DNA from 4 places in the Radiobacillus sp. PE A8.2 genome. Region 4 is predicted to be linked to each of the others. Evidence: riboswitches for the same ligand, from Rfam matches in the RefSeq annotation. Region 4 holds a riboswitch; each other region holds the start of a gene.
What was found. Region 4 has a riboswitch for thiamine pyrophosphate ahead of ACI6MV_RS22710 (ABC transporter substrate-binding protein). Riboswitches for the same ligand answer to the same signal wherever they lie in the genome.

Region 1 (3,789 bases), on a different contig from region 4:
AACCTACGCCTGTGACGGTTGTTTGTAATTGGTGCCCATTTTCCACTATATAACTTGTGAAGCCATCTGTAATAACATCTTGTTTTCCAGTCACTGCAATAGGGACATTAAGTTTACGGGAGGCTTGATGCGCAATCGCTACATGGTCTCCTGGCGATACAGCGTCAACACCCTTCATCTTCATATCAACCCCTGCTAGAAAACTAATTTCTCCGAGATTTCCTCGAATAAGAGAAACTTGTACGTTTTCTAAAATGTTTTGTGCGGCATCTACTCGAAATCTAGTTGCACCGATGCCTACTGGGTCCAAAACAACAGGGATACCTTTTTTATTTGCAGCTTTACCGGCTATGATCATTGCTTCAAGCTGTAGTGAGGTCAATGTACCCATGTTTAATACTAGTGCATCCGCATGCTGCACCATCTCAGCAACCTCTTCTACAGCGTTAGCCATCACCGGTGCAGCACCGACCGCATACAATCCATTAGCTGTAAAATTGCTAACGACTTGATTTGTAATGTTATGTACCAACGGCTTTTTGGTTCGAAGCTGATCTATCAAAGAAGCATTCTTGATCATTCTTCTCTTCCTTTCACCTGATTTGGTAGCCCTTTTAACCGATATCCCCAATGATTAGTTGGACCATTGCCTTTACCAACACCTAGCGAATATTGGATGGCATCAGTAATAAATTTTTTCCCAATTGTTACAGCTTTCGCAATCGATTTTCCTTTGGCAAGTTCTGCTGTAATAACTGCCGAGAACGTACAGCCTGTTCCATGCGTATGCTTCGTCTCTGTGCGAGCAGACTTATAATAATGAAAATCTTGTTTATCGTATAGCACGTCAATCGCTTCTCCGGATAGATGACCACCCTTAACGACAGCCGCTTTCGCCCCAAGCTCATTAACAATAACCTTGGCAGCACGTTTTGCATCGTCGATATTATCAATTTTAAAATCTACTAATATTTCTGCTTCCGGGATATTTGGTGTAACAACCGTAGCTAATGGCACTAACATATCTCTAATTACTTTCCGCGATGGTTCTTCCATTAAAGCATGGCCACTTTTGGCTACCATTACTGGGTCAATTACATAATCTACGGATTTGTCTTTCAAAAAATCTGCCAGCATTTCCATCATTTCAATTGTTGCAATCATGCCTGTTTTAACTGCATCTGGCTCGATATCATTAAATACCGCATGCAATTGCTTTTCAATAAAAGAAACGGGTAGATTATAAATTGCATCAACACCTAGTGTGTTTTGTGCCACTATAGAAGTGACAACACTCATACCGTAAACTTCTCTTTCCTGAAATGTTTTTAAATCTGCCTGTATACCAGCTCCTCCTGTAGGATCTGTTCCAGCAATCGTTAGTGCAGTAGTTATCTGGTTCATTTATCTATTCTCCTCCCTTTAAGTCAGAACTTTAAAGCGTTTTTCCCCATACAAAAAACCGCTACCAAGAAACTGGAGCGGTTTAAAATGAACCATTGATCATTCATATATAATTTCCTGCTCCACTTTCCTACGCTGGTATTAACCAGTTCAGGTTCTAAGGGACAAAGGAATTCTCCTTATCTCAGCCGTACAGCGCCCCTAGCGGATGTATAACTATTCCATTTGTTTCAATAAACCATGTTTTAGAATAGTTGTCAAATGAGGCAATACCATTCACAGTAAAAATCAGTATGATGAAATTGACTAAAATCTCTCAAGTAAAATATTCAACTTTTGCTTCTGGAAAGAGCGTCGCTAATTTGCTTTGAATGGTGTCTTTGATTTGCTCTTGTTCATTATCAGTATAAACGTATTTACCAATCCCGTATCTTCCCCATTTATATTTTCTTTTGGACTCATCCAATTCCAGCTTTGACATCGGGTAATTTTTTTGAATAACTCGTTTTGCTGGTTTTGTAAAACGGTGCTGGATCAATTCGAACGTTAAATCCTTTTTAGCGAATGCAGGTAACTCCGCTTCCAGTTTATCAAGCATTTCGGTATAGCCTTCCTGCCATCCCTCATGCAAATAGATAGGCGCAATGATAAAACCTAGCGGATAGCCCGCCTCAGCAACCTTGATTGCCGCTTCAATTCGTTCATCAAGCCTGGACGTTCCTGGTTCAAAATACTTTATCATGTAATTATCATTAATACTAAAGCGAAACCTTGTACGCCCTTGATGATCTGCATCCAGCAAGTGATCAACGTGAGCAAATTTCGTTACGAAACGAAGTAAACCGTGCTCTGATTTACCAAAAAACTCAATTGCCCTTTTTAATGAATGTGTTAAGTGATCTACGCCTACGATGTCAGAGGTACAAGATGCCTCAAAACGTGTTATTTCCGGCACACGTTCTTTCATATACCCTTCAGCAGCATCAAAGATTTCATCTGTATTCACATATGTGCGAATATAAGGCTTGCTGCCCATTGTAGTTTGCAGATAACAATAGTGACAATGCCCCATACAACCTGTAGCCAGTGGAATTGCGTATTCTGCCGACGGCTTCGATGTATCAAATTTCAGTGTTTTTCGTAAACCTACTACTAATGTCGACTTAGCATTTCTGTACTTTTGAAAATCATTATCTCCAGGTAAATCACGGACTTGGTTATGAGAGGTCGTATGTCTAATTTCGATGCCTTGATCCAGAAATTTTTTTTCTAACTTTCTTCCTAAATCATATTCCAATGCCCTAGGTTCAAAATAAACGAGTTGAGGAACAAATGGCTTAACCATAATAACCCTCTACATCCGCTGAGCCAAATACGTCACGATATTCTGCTTCTGCTTCATCCTCTGTAGTGTAAATCGCCACTTCATCTGTTAATGGATAATAAGTTTCATAAATAAACAATGCTAATTCACCAGGTTGATCTGGATTATTAACTACAGCAGCTTCTTGTACATTTGCTACGCCCTGCACATGAGGGTTACGGATAATAACATATACCACATCACCTGCTTGATAACCTTGATTCCAATCCATTCTCTCACCTACTTTAGACAATTTGATTTTATTGTTACTCAAAATTTAATTTTTATGAGAATAAATAAATCTTACATATGCTCCTAGCATCTAAACCTCGTTGCAAAAGTATGAAATTGTGTCGAATACGAAAAAAACTACACAGGCGTCTGTGTAGTTATCATTGTTTATCGAGTTGTTTCCATTTCAATTCAAGAATAGGCGGTGTATATGTAGACATTAAATCCAAGAGTGTGCCTGGTTCTGCAGATTGCTGTATTAATGAGATGTGGGACTCGTTTGAAAATTGTTCTTCTGCACTATACGAAATTAGTTTAAGGAGTGGGTCATAATACCCTCGAACATTCAATAAGCCAATTGGTTTACAGTGAATACCTATTTGTGCCCAACACAACACTTCGAAGAGCTCCTCAAACGTACCTAACCCTCCAGGTAAAGCAATATAACCGTCTGCCAGTTCACTCATTTTTGCTTTTCTTTGATGCATGTCATCCACTTCGATGAATTCAGATAAATTCTCATGAACAATCTCACTTCTAAATAATCCCTTAGGCATAACACCAACAGCATAGCCATTCGCAGCTAAAACTGCATTCGCCACTTCACCCATTAAGCCCACTTTTGAACCGCCATAAATCAACCGTATACCTTTACCTGCGATCATCGTTCCCAATGTTCTCGCTTGTTGCTGATATTCCTTATGCTTCCCTAGATTCGAGCCTGCAAACACACATATCGATTTCATAGACCCACCACCATAATCAATTATTCAACAATATTTAGTCAATTT
Region 2 (3,789 bases), on a different contig from region 4:
GGAGCAGTTGTCTACTATTTTCTGTGGCTCAAAGTTCCACTTTTTAAGAATGTTTCAGATCATTACAGGATTTACAGTAGCAGAGTATATACGAAACCGCCGACTAACTTTAGCTGCTAAAGAGCTAACAGCAACGCATGTAAAAGTAATTGATATTGCACTAAAGTATGGCTATGAAACACCAGAATCATTTTCTAAAGCGTTTCGAAAAATGCATGGGATAAGTCCATCCAAAGCGAAGCGTAGCCAAGACATGTTAAAGGCTTTCCCACCGCTTTCCTTTCAAATAACGGTGAAGGGGCTTGAGAATATGAATTATAAGATTGTAGAAAAGGACGCATTTCAGGTTATCGGAAAAGGGATTCGAGTTACGATGAAGGATGAAGAAAATTTCACGGAAATTCCGCAATTTTGGCAAGATATCTACAAATCAGATGTAGGAGAATTAATAGAATCTCATGCAGGCGACCTCGGAATGCTCGGTGCTTGTTTAGAGTACGAGTCAGAAGCAGATGCGTTCATTTATTTTATCGGAGTGGAAAAGGGATTTGCAGAGGTTCCGGAACAGTTGGAAGAAAATCAAATACCAGCATCTACATGGGCAGTGTTTGAAGTGGTTGGCCCAATGCCTGAAGCAATACAGGAGACGACCAAACGAATTTTTTCAGAATGGTTCCCTGCAACAGGCTTTGTCCATGCCGGAACAGCTGACATCGAGGTATATCCACCGCAAAAAGCAACGCCACAGGACGCTGATTACCGGACAGAGATATGGATGCCCGTAAAGAAAGCGTAAGCATAGAAAAAGCCTAAATCGGATTAAGATTTAGGCTTTTTCTATGCTTTTTCAGACAAACGCGTTTGATTTAAGAAACTAATTACAAATTGCTATGGTAGAACAGCCATCCGTGTTATCGTGGAAGTTGTCACTTTCGCTTTGAAAAGAGGGGATTTTATTTATCCATATATTTTAATGATATTCGTAGTTATTTTTTACGCTGGCAATATCTTAGTTGGAAAGGCGCTCAATGATTTACCACCGTTTACGATTGCATTTATGCGATTATTCGTTGCGTTTATTGTGTTAACTCCACTAGGGATCTCATCTTTCTGGAAAAACCGGTTAACTTTTTGGAATCATAAAATACCATTACTCGTGATGACATTAAGTGGGGTCACCTTTTTTAACACATTTATCTACGGAGCGTTACAATTCACTACGGCAACCAATGTGTCTGTATTAGAATCGGTTATACCCGTCGTGACAGTATTGCTAAGCATTTTTCTATTAAAAGAAAAGCTGCAAGGCATCCAGTGGATTGGAATTATATTATCTTTTCTAGGGGCGATATGGGTTGTTTTGGATGGGAAAATCTTTGAATTGGCATCGATAGCTTGGAATATCGGAGATGCTATCATGATAGGAGCTATTATTTCCTGGGCAATTTATTCCATTTGCGTGAAGCGATATATGCATTTGTTTCCGTCTTTTGCTGCCTTGTTTGTGATGACTGGAGTTTCTGTTGTCGTGTTATTACCTATTGTAGGGATCGAATGGGTAGTGACCGGGGTACCTGCATTTTCGGCTTCTAGTCATATGATCGGATTTTTGTATTTAGGAATTTTCCCGTCATTTATTGCGTTAGTTTTTTATAATCGAGCCGTTGATTTATTAAGTGCATCACAGGCTTCTGTATTTTTAAATTTTCTTCCAGTCGTTACGATGCTTGGAGCCTACCTTTGGTTAGGTGAAACGATCACTGTAATGCAAATAATCGGTACATTTATCGTAATTACTGGTGTTATATTGACAACACAATTCCGTGTGAATCGCGGGAAAGTTGATAAGGTTGAATCAGGTCTACGTGAATCTGGGTAAGGTCTGAACTAGAAAACGCATGGATGTTTATACATCCATGCGTTTTCAGTAGGATTTTCATAAATTATGATCGTAGCTCTTTCGGAACCATATTTTCTAGGTTTACACGGTTTAACACCAATACACCAATAACAGCTCCTAAAGCACTACTAGCTAAAAAGCTAGGAATAAATCCAAGTGCCCCGTAAGAAGTTCCCATTAACACATTGGCGTATGGGACAGAGAACAGTGCGCCGATGATACCTGTACCAATCATTTCACCGGTTGCAGCCATATATTTCTTTTTTGTCCAACGATACAAATATCCTGCTAATAGTGCGCCAATCATACCACCTGGGAATGCAAGCAAAGTTCCTAAGCCTAATAAGTTCCGTAGTAATCCAATCGTAAAAGCGATAGTCACTGCTGGAATTGGTCCTAACACTACGGCTGCCATAACATTGACCGCGTGTTGAATCGGATAGACCTTTGCGACACCAATCTGAAATCCAAGAATTGATGATCCGATAACTCCGATTGCTACAAAAATTGCCATTGTCGTTAATAATCTTGTGTTGTTCCTCATAAATAGCTCCCCCTAAATAAAAATAAAAAAACCAGATCCATGACAAGCAGGACCTGGTTTATAACCAAATAGTATGATTTTCCGTACTACTTCCCTCCGCTGGTACGAGCCAGATCAGGTCCTTAGAGTTAAAAAGCATTGTGCTCTTCTCTCAGCCTACACATCCATAGGCACCCCTAGTAGTTTCTATTCAATTGATTAATTTCACTATAGCATAGGGAAGAAAAAAGGTAAACAGACTAAAAGTAAAGCAATTATCTTGAAATCGAGATAATTACCAACTATAATAATTTACATAAAATATATGTGACGCTTTGTTGAATGAATTTACACAAATCAGCTTAATCTAAATAAATAAATAAAGGAGTGTGTAGGATGGAACTAAAGGGTATACATCATGTGTCATCCATTACCGCTGTTGCAAAGGATAATTATGATTTTTATACGAAAGTACTAGGCATGCGTTTGGTGAAAAAATCTGTTAATCAAGACGATACGAGTATGTATCATTTATTTTATGCAGATGAGGTTGGTAATCCAGGTACAGATTTAACGTTCTTTGAAATCCCGAGAGCAGGACACACATATGAAGGAAATAATAGTATCTCCTTTACAGCTCTTCGTGTAGCGAACGATGAGGCGTTGGATTTTTGGAAAAGCAGGTTAGCGGATCATAATGTCAAGCATGAAGCGATAACAGAGGAATTTGGTAGAAAAGTCCTTCACTTTACAGATCACGAGGGTCAGCGACTAGTACTCGTTTCTGATCAAAATAACAAAGGCGTGGCCGGTGGTACACCGTGGGATAAGGCGCCAGTTCCGCAAAACAAAGGAATTATTGGTCTAGGTCCGGTTAGGCTCACTGTGCCGAATCCAGAGCCTACTGTAAAAGTACTAACCGAGATCATGGGTTTTAGACATGCTGGAAGTTATCCTGCCTTTGTCGAGGGTCAGCCTAATATTGAAGTATATGAAACAGGTGAAGGCGGCACTGGTGCAGAGGTGCATATTGAGCACAGAACAGATTTGCCAAAGGAAAAACCTGGCCGTGGCAGTGTGCACCATGTAGCTTTTCGAGTACATGACGAACAGGAGTTATCAGCTTGGAGAGATATAATCAGACAAAACCGGATGCCGAATTCAGGTCTGGTGGATCGCTATTATTTCCAATCGCTGTATTTTAGAGAGCCCAATGGGATATTGTTCGAATTAGCAACAGATGGACCTGGTTTTGCTACAGATGAAGATGTTGAACACTTAGGTGAAACTGTTGCATTACCGCCATTTTTTGAAGATAAACGTGCACAAATTGAAGCGAAATTAAAACCGTTAGATACGAAGCAAT
Region 3 (3,789 bases), on a different contig from region 4:
ATATTTCACACAAAATGTAAACTAAAGAAATTTGAGCTTGATCAATATTTATTCGGATCTAGTAAAGAAAAAATAAGTGAAGAAGAACAACAGCAAATTACAGAGCGGCTAACGAAAGAGATGGACGAGATCTATTATGGGAAAAATATGAATAATTAGAACTACCATAGGAAAATGATAACGCTGTAATATTTTTTACAATTAAGTGGGATACTAAACTTGATAAAGCTAAATAAAAAAACAGTCATCAATGTTTGATTGTTAATGACAGATGAAAGGTCTTTACGATGATAAAATACAAACCAAAAAAGCATGAAGCTTTATTGTGGAGTATTGCTTTACCAGGTTTTGGTCAAATACTAAACGGTCAGTTTTTAAAGGGAATAGTATTCATCTTTTTAGAATTTCTTGTTAACGTGCAGAGCAATTTTAACTTAGCAATTGTATACTCATTTACAGGAGAAATAATCAAAGCCATTGAAGTAACTGATTATCAATGGCTGATGTTTTACCCTTGTTTATATATGTTTGCCATGTGGGATGCTTATCGAGATGCTGAGGGAGAGATGAACAGTTTAAGTTATCTTCCTTTTGTATTTGGCGCTTATTTTTTAACAGTAGGATTAATTTTTTCTGCGAAGATAAAAATATTTGATCATTTGATTGGTCCTGTTTTCTTACCAATGTTGTTCTTAGTACTCGGTCTATGCATTGGACTATTGATTAAACTATTGGTTGCAAAAGTACAAGTTAAAGACGGATAAATTTTTGAGCTCAAATAATGATGAGAGCTCATTTTTTTATGATTTAATTCTTTTAAAAAGAACAATTCACCCCTCTTATGATTAAGATAAAATTAGAGCAAATAGATAATTATTAAAGAAACTAAATGAATTTTAAAGAATTTCTAATTTAACCTTTACTTTTTAGCTATATTTGGTATTATATAGATGCATTCATTAATATATGAAGAAATTTTGGAAGAAAGGGGATAGTAAAGATGTTATTTTCACTTTACGTGGTATCCTTAACTGTTTTGTTGACGTTTCTTGTATTGTCGTTCGTTGAAAAGCTTGAAAGATTCTTCACGCGCAAGAAAAAATTTCGTGCTAACAACAAGCAAGTGCAACCTGCAGTGTTAGCTTTTCATAAATAATCACTCCAATTGATTGAGCCTTTTGACATACTGATCAAGAGGCTTTTTATTATCGGTTCCGTTTGACAACATTTGTACGCATGTTATGATAAGCTTCAAAGCACAATTTAATAGTACTATTTTCCGCTAGGGGTGCCTTATGCAGCATATTGCAATTAAAGGTTGAGATTAAAGTGTTACTTTAAGACCCTTAGAACCTGATCTGGTCAAACCAGCGTAGGGAAGTGGAGTAGGGAATAGCTGTCTATTTGACTCTGTTTCATTACGTCTCCACTTTCTATCTCAGTAGGAAGTGTTTTTGTTTGTCAATAAATGATTACAAACACAAAAAAGGAGATGAATAAAATGAAATTTTCACAGCTTTTAAGAGAAGAAACGAAGGACATTTGGAAAGCAAGCTTTAACCATCCGTTTGTAAAAGGAATCGGTGACGGCACATTAGCGGTTGAGTGTTTTCGTCATTATGTAATGCAAGATTCTTATTATTTATCCCATTTTGCAAGAGTACAAGCATTAGGTGCAGCAAAGGCAAAAGATCTACATACAACGAACAGATTAGCTGCACATGCTCAAGGCACATATGAAGCCGAACTAGGATTACATAGAAAATTTTCGGAGTTGCTTGGCATCACGGAGGAGGAGCAAGAGAACTTTGTTGCCACTCCAACCGCTTACGCTTACACTTCACATTTGTATCGCGCTGCCTATAATGGTCATTTAGGTGATATCATTGCTGCGATTTTACCTTGCTATTGGATTTATTATGAAATTGGTGAGCGATTAAAAGAACATACACCCGAAGAACCGATATATAAAGAATGGATCGCCGCTTACGGCGGAGAATGGTTTAGGACATTAGTGGAAGAACAGATTGCAAGATTAGATGAAATTGCAGAAACGGTAACCGATGAAGATCGTGATCGTATGAAACAACACTTTATTATAAGTAGTCAGTACGAGTATGGTTTTTGGGAAATGGGCTATAGTTTGGAAAAGTGGCCGTTTTAATATTGAGTGGATAACAAAAAAGTCAGTACATACTGGCTTTTTGTTATTTTTTTGTAATTCCACATACCTACGATACGTTGCGTGCGGACAACAATCACTATTATTTTACTTTAATTCAATGGGTTGTTTTTAGCAGATAGGGTCTCTCCAGGACGGGCAAATTATCAAAACGGTAATTTGGGACAAAAAGTGCGCTTCTGGCCGCTTAATCTTGTTAATTCCAACCTCCACTCATTCACTCCTATCACAAAAATTCGGAACGATATGCTCCAACTCAGACATAGTATTCAGAACAGCAAGTATAAAAATTGTTTCTTTCCTAACAGTTAGGTAAACTATACTAGTGCAATTTAGGGAGGATACAACGATGGAAAATATCATACAAGTTGAAGCTTTACGAAAAGAGTTTAAATCCTATTCAAGCCGTTCTGGTTTGCAAGGGGCTTTTCGCGACCTGTTTACCCGCAATTATAAGGTAATTCCTGCAGTTAAAGATATTGATATTACGGTTAGCAAAGGGGAAATGGTCGGATATATAGGTGAAAATGGTGCAGGAAAATCGACTACTATTAAGATGTTAACTGGTATTCTTACACCAACTTCTGGTACGGTCCGTGTTTTGGGAATGGATCCACATAGAGAAAGAGAGAAGTTTGTCCGGTCGATTGGTGTAGTATTTGGTCAACGCTCACAGTTGTGGTGGGATATTGCTGTACAAGAATCATTCCGCTTGTTAAAAAAGGTGTACAATGTGCCTGATCATTTGTATGAAAGTCACATGAGTTATGTGATTGAATCACTTGATATCGCACCATTGCTCGATAAACCTGTTAGAAAGCTGTCACTCGGACAGCGGATGCGTTGTGAGCTTGCTGCTGCATTGTTACATAATCCTACTTTGCTATTTTTAGATGAACCTACTATTGGGCTCGATGTACTCGTTAAATTAAAAATACGTAATTTCCTAAAAGAGATAAATCAAAAGTACCAAACAACGGTATTGTTAACAACTCATGATTTAACGGATATTGAGGCACTTTGTGAACGTGTAATTATGTTGGACGAAGGTCAGATTATTTATGATGGGAAACTAACAAATCTAAAATCAAGCTGGGGTGAAGGGAAGCAAATTGAATTTCAATTTACAAATAATCAAATCTCGAAATCATTGCTCGTACCCTTATTGGACGGTTTAGAGGCTGAATGGACAGCAGGGGACCGTGGCAATGTATGGGTTGCGAATGTTATTAATGACGAATCAGTTATTTCTGATGTAATTGGACGAGTTGTCGCTGCACATAAAATTATTGATCTTAAAGTGCATGAAATATCAATCGAAGAAATTATCCGGAACATTTATGAAGAGGGCATTATCCATGGGTAAATATGTTGAGATGATTCGTATTCGCTTTTTAATGATGCTTGCTTATCGAACCAATTATTATACAGGCATATTAATTTATAGCATTAACATTGGGGCGTATTATTTTTTATGGTCGGCAATCTATGGCGATAAAGGCACCATCGAAGGTATGTCTGTTTTACAGATGACTACCTATATCGCAGTTGCATGGATGGCTAGAGCTTTTTACTTTAATAATATTGATCGTGAGATTGCAGTTGAA
Region 4 (3,789 bases):
CAGATGCTGGATTGCTAGATAACACAATAATTCGATCTGATAAATAAATGGCCTCTTCGATATTATGTGTGACAAATAAAACTGAGCGTCGATTTGCTTCCCAAATGGAGAGTAGCCATCTTTGCATTTCTAATCTCGTAAATTCATCTAGTGCAGAAAACGGCTCATCAAGGCAAATAAACGATTGCGGGCTGAGTAAACTGCGGACAAAGGCAACTCTTTGCCTCATCCCCCCAGAAAGCTGATGCGGATACGCATGCTCATAGCCACTTAATCCCGCTTTTTCCAGCATAGCGAGCGCTTGCGCTTCATCAGTTTTTCCAGAGATCTCTGCTCCAAGCAGCACATTTTTTAGTACTGAACGCCACGGAAACAATGACGGACTTTGCGGTGTATAGCTGATCGAACCTCTTTTACCAGTAATTTTTTCGTCATCTAAATAAAATTCACCAGCATCAGGCACATACATGCCACCAATTAAATGGAACAACGTGCTTTTTCCACTACCGGACGGACCGAGCAAGGAGACAAATTCGCCATCTTCAACCGTAAAGGAAATGTTGTCTAATACGAGCTTGTTATCAAAGGATTTAGTAATTTTATCTACAACGAGTTGACTCATGATCGTTCCGCCTCTCCTTTTGGCCGCCACTTAATTAATAGCTTTTCTAGTCCAATAATTAGTGAGAAAAATACTAAACAAAGTGCCATAATGATTACAATTGCGACGAAAACACGATCCGTTCGAAACGAGGACGACGCTAGTGTCATGTAGACACCGATTCCTTGATTCGCTCCGAGCCATTCAGAAATAACCGCACCCATGACACTATATGTTGCCGATATTTTCAATCCGGAAAACAGTGACGGAAGCGCATGTGGTAATTCCAACTTAAAAAAGATTTGACGTTTTGTTGCACCAGCCATTTGCATATAGTGCATCAGTTCGTGACTCGTTTGTCTGAAACCTTCCATCGCTGACACCGCAATTGGGAAAAAACAAACAAGTGTAATGACAATAATTTTTGGCATCATACCGAAGCCAAACCAAATGACAAGTAAAGGAGCGAGCACAATAATCGGTATGTTTTGCGATAAAATCATCAATGGGTAAAACGCTTCTCTTACAGTAGGCATTAGGTGCAAAGCAACCGCAACAATGATCCCGACACTGCAGCCGATACTAAAGCCAATAACCGTTAACCGAATCGTAGACAAAATATGATGATTATAGTTAGACCAGCCTGCAATCCCCTCTTGCACAATTTCGGTTGGAGCAGGTAGTAGCCAAGATGGGATTTCAAACAGGCGACTACTCGCTTCCCATGTTATGAGTAAAAGGATGATGACCAATACTGGTCGCCATCCTTTTTTAAAAATCGTCCTCATCCTCTGTATTTCTCCGTTAGTTTATCCATCGATGCACCATCTGGTTTATACAGCACTTTTATTTGAGAAATAATGCTCGGGCTGCCAATCTCGACCATTTTTTGATTCATTTTCTCAACGATTGCCAGCAACTCTGACAACTCGCCCTCCATCGTTGTTTCTAGCGGGTGCACCTCATATTTGACGCCAGCTTCTTCAATTACTGCAATCGCCGCGTCCACATAAGGAATAACGTCCTCACCATTTTTTGTTTTCGGTATAATTTGGATACTTACTAGTGAATTTGCCATAAAATATCACCCCTTATTCTGGTAGAAATTCGTTTGTAAATGCATTTTCTACATCTAATTCTTCTTCTAACAACCCGTTATCATACATCCAGCTTGCATAGTTTTCCCATACCTCTTCTGTTTGAATGCCCCATTGTTCAGCATCATCTTGGTATTTTGGTGATAACCATTCTTGGCTTGCTTTTACTAACTCAGCATCTAAATCTGGAACAGCTGCAGTTAAAATATCCGCCGCTTCAGCTGGGTTATCAATGGCGTATTGATAGCCTTTCGATACAGCTGCCATAAATGCTTTTACCGTGTCTGGATCTTCTGCAATTTTATCTTCATTCGTAATAATGACAGGTGTGTAATAATCGAGCTTATCTGTATAATCTGTTAAGTAAAGCATATCTAACTCCATGTCACGAAGCTCTGCTTCTACTCCAGTCCATGCATAGTAAATCCATGCGAAATCAATATCGCCACGTTCTACTGCTGTGAAGAAATCACTGTTACCCATATTAACAATTTCTACTTCATCTACATTCGCATCTTCTTGTTTCATTAATGAATCAATTACCGCTTGTTCCACCGGTGCACCCCAGCCACCATATGTTTTGCCTTCAAAATCAGCTGGTGAAGTGATGCCTCTGTCTGCTGGTGCCGCAAATCCAGATGTATTATGTTGAATGATTGCACCAATCGAAACGATCGGAATATCCTGAACACGAGCTTCTGTTATACCTTCTTGTGCACCAATACCAAAATCCGCTTGCCCAGAAGCTACAACCTGGCTAGCTCCAGATTCTCCTGGTAAAACAATTTCTACATCTAAGCCTTGTTCTTCAAAATATCCTTTCTCTTGTGCTACATATAATCCAGTATGATTAGTATTTGGTGTCCAATCCAATACCATCGTAACTTCCGTTAATTCCGTCTGCTCCTGTTGACCATCATTTCCGTTGGATTCCTCAGTTTCTGCGTTACAGCCAGCAACTAGTGCCAGCGTGAGTAAAGCCAATAACCACTTCTTCAATGTTATTCCTCCCTAAGTATCTGTTTGATAAGCGTTGGTGCGCTGGAACATAAGCATTGGCTATGGCTAATCGGAATATTATCCGTACTTTTAACCAATCAAAAACGCCCTAGGTTATCCCTAGGGCGCATATTATAAACGTCAATGTTTGTCATATGTTCCCTACGCTGGTTTTAGCCAGATCAGGTTCTAAGGGTCTGCATCTTACGGATACGATCTCAACCGGCATCACCGGTCCCCCCACAATAAAAACTAGCTATTCAATTAATCTTACGCTTTCAATTATCTACTTTGACACAGTAGTGTAGTTTTTTCAAGTTATTTATTTCAATCAATCTATTATTCTTGTATGTAAAAAAAGAAAGCCTTGACCATCTCACCTGGTCAAAGCTTTTTTCGTTTATGCTAAAAATCCTAGATATGCAATAAAGACTACGAACAAGAACCACATAATTGGATGAATTTCTTTCGCTTTTCCTTTTACGATCATTGTTATTGGATAGAAGATAAAACCAACCGCAATACCAGTTGCAATGCTATAAGCAAGAGGCATCATAATAACCGTTAAGAACGCAGGAGCAGCAATTTCAAATTGATCCCACTCGATATCTTTAAGTGTCGAAGCCATCATGATTCCAACAATAATCAATGCAGGAGCAGTTACTTCTTCCGTAACAACGCTTAATAATGGTGAGAAGAACAATGCAAGCAGAAAGAATCCTGCTGTAAATACTGCTGTTAAACCGGAACGTCCACCTGCACTTACTCCTGTACCAGACTCAATGTAAGAAGTCGTTGTAGATGTACCTAATGTAGCACCAACAACAGTTGCAGCAGAGTCGGCAAACAATGCTTTTCCAGCTTTAGGAAGCTTGTTGTCTTTCATTAAACCTGCTTTTGTTGCAACCGCAACTAGTGTACCTGCAGTATCAAAGAAATCGACGAATAAGAACGTTAAAATAACACCGATCATTGGACCAGTAAATACATCACCGAAATGAAGGAAGGCTTGACCAAATGTTGGTGCAAGGCTTGGTGGAGCACTCCAAATTTCTGTCGGAAGTGGCACTAAGTTGAAAATCATCCCAACAA

Region 1: it holds a riboswitch for thiamine pyrophosphate, as region 4 does, so the genes downstream of both, thiD (bifunctional hydroxymethylpyrimidine kinase/phosphomethylpyrimidine kinase) here and ACI6MV_RS22710 (ABC transporter substrate-binding protein) in region 4, are expected to answer to the same signal.
Region 2: it holds a riboswitch for thiamine pyrophosphate, as region 4 does, so the genes downstream of both, thiW (energy coupling factor transporter S component ThiW) here and ACI6MV_RS22710 (ABC transporter substrate-binding protein) in region 4, are expected to answer to the same signal.
Region 3: it holds a riboswitch for thiamine pyrophosphate, as region 4 does, so the genes downstream of both, tenA (thiaminase II) here and ACI6MV_RS22710 (ABC transporter substrate-binding protein) in region 4, are expected to answer to the same signal.

Annotation. Positions count from the first base shown of each region.
Region 1 covers NZ_JBJGXI010000038.1:12,832-16,620, forward strand. The annotation lists gene thiM (hydroxyethylthiazole kinase) at 1-580, opposite strand, end outside; gene thiD (bifunctional hydroxymethylpyrimidine kinase/phosphomethylpyrimidine kinase) at 577-1,404, opposite strand; TPP riboswitch at 1,515-1,617, opposite strand; gene splB (spore photoproduct lyase) at 1,721-2,749, opposite strand; gene ACI6MV_RS17910 (transcriptional regulator SplA domain-containing protein) at 2,742-2,999, opposite strand; gene ACI6MV_RS17915 (LOG family protein) at 3,160-3,744, opposite strand.
Region 2 covers NZ_JBJGXI010000016.1:23,280-27,068, reverse strand. The annotation lists gene ACI6MV_RS10305 (AraC family transcriptional regulator) at 1-796, shown strand, start outside; gene ACI6MV_RS10300 (DMT family transporter) at 974-1,879, shown strand; gene thiW (energy coupling factor transporter S component ThiW) at 1,944-2,444, opposite strand; TPP riboswitch at 2,519-2,632, opposite strand; gene ACI6MV_RS10290 (ring-cleaving dioxygenase) at 2,820-3,789, shown strand, end outside.
Region 3 covers NZ_JBJGXI010000012.1:88,382-92,170, forward strand. The annotation lists gene speD (adenosylmethionine decarboxylase) at 1-159, shown strand, start outside; gene ACI6MV_RS08735 (hypothetical protein) at 288-764, shown strand; gene ACI6MV_RS08740 (hypothetical protein) at 1,001-1,156, shown strand; TPP riboswitch at 1,275-1,396, shown strand; gene tenA (thiaminase II) at 1,502-2,164, shown strand; gene ACI6MV_RS08750 (ABC transporter ATP-binding protein) at 2,532-3,548, shown strand; gene ACI6MV_RS08755 (ABC transporter permease) at 3,541-3,789, shown strand, end outside.
Region 4 covers NZ_JBJGXI010000064.1:5,348-9,136, forward strand. The annotation lists gene ACI6MV_RS22695 (ABC transporter ATP-binding protein) at 1-622, opposite strand, end outside; gene ACI6MV_RS22700 (ABC transporter permease) at 619-1,389, opposite strand; gene ACI6MV_RS22705 (thiamine-binding protein) at 1,386-1,679, opposite strand; gene ACI6MV_RS22710 (ABC transporter substrate-binding protein) at 1,693-2,697, opposite strand; TPP riboswitch at 2,840-2,949, opposite strand; gene ACI6MV_RS22715 (NCS2 family permease) at 3,098-3,789, opposite strand, start outside.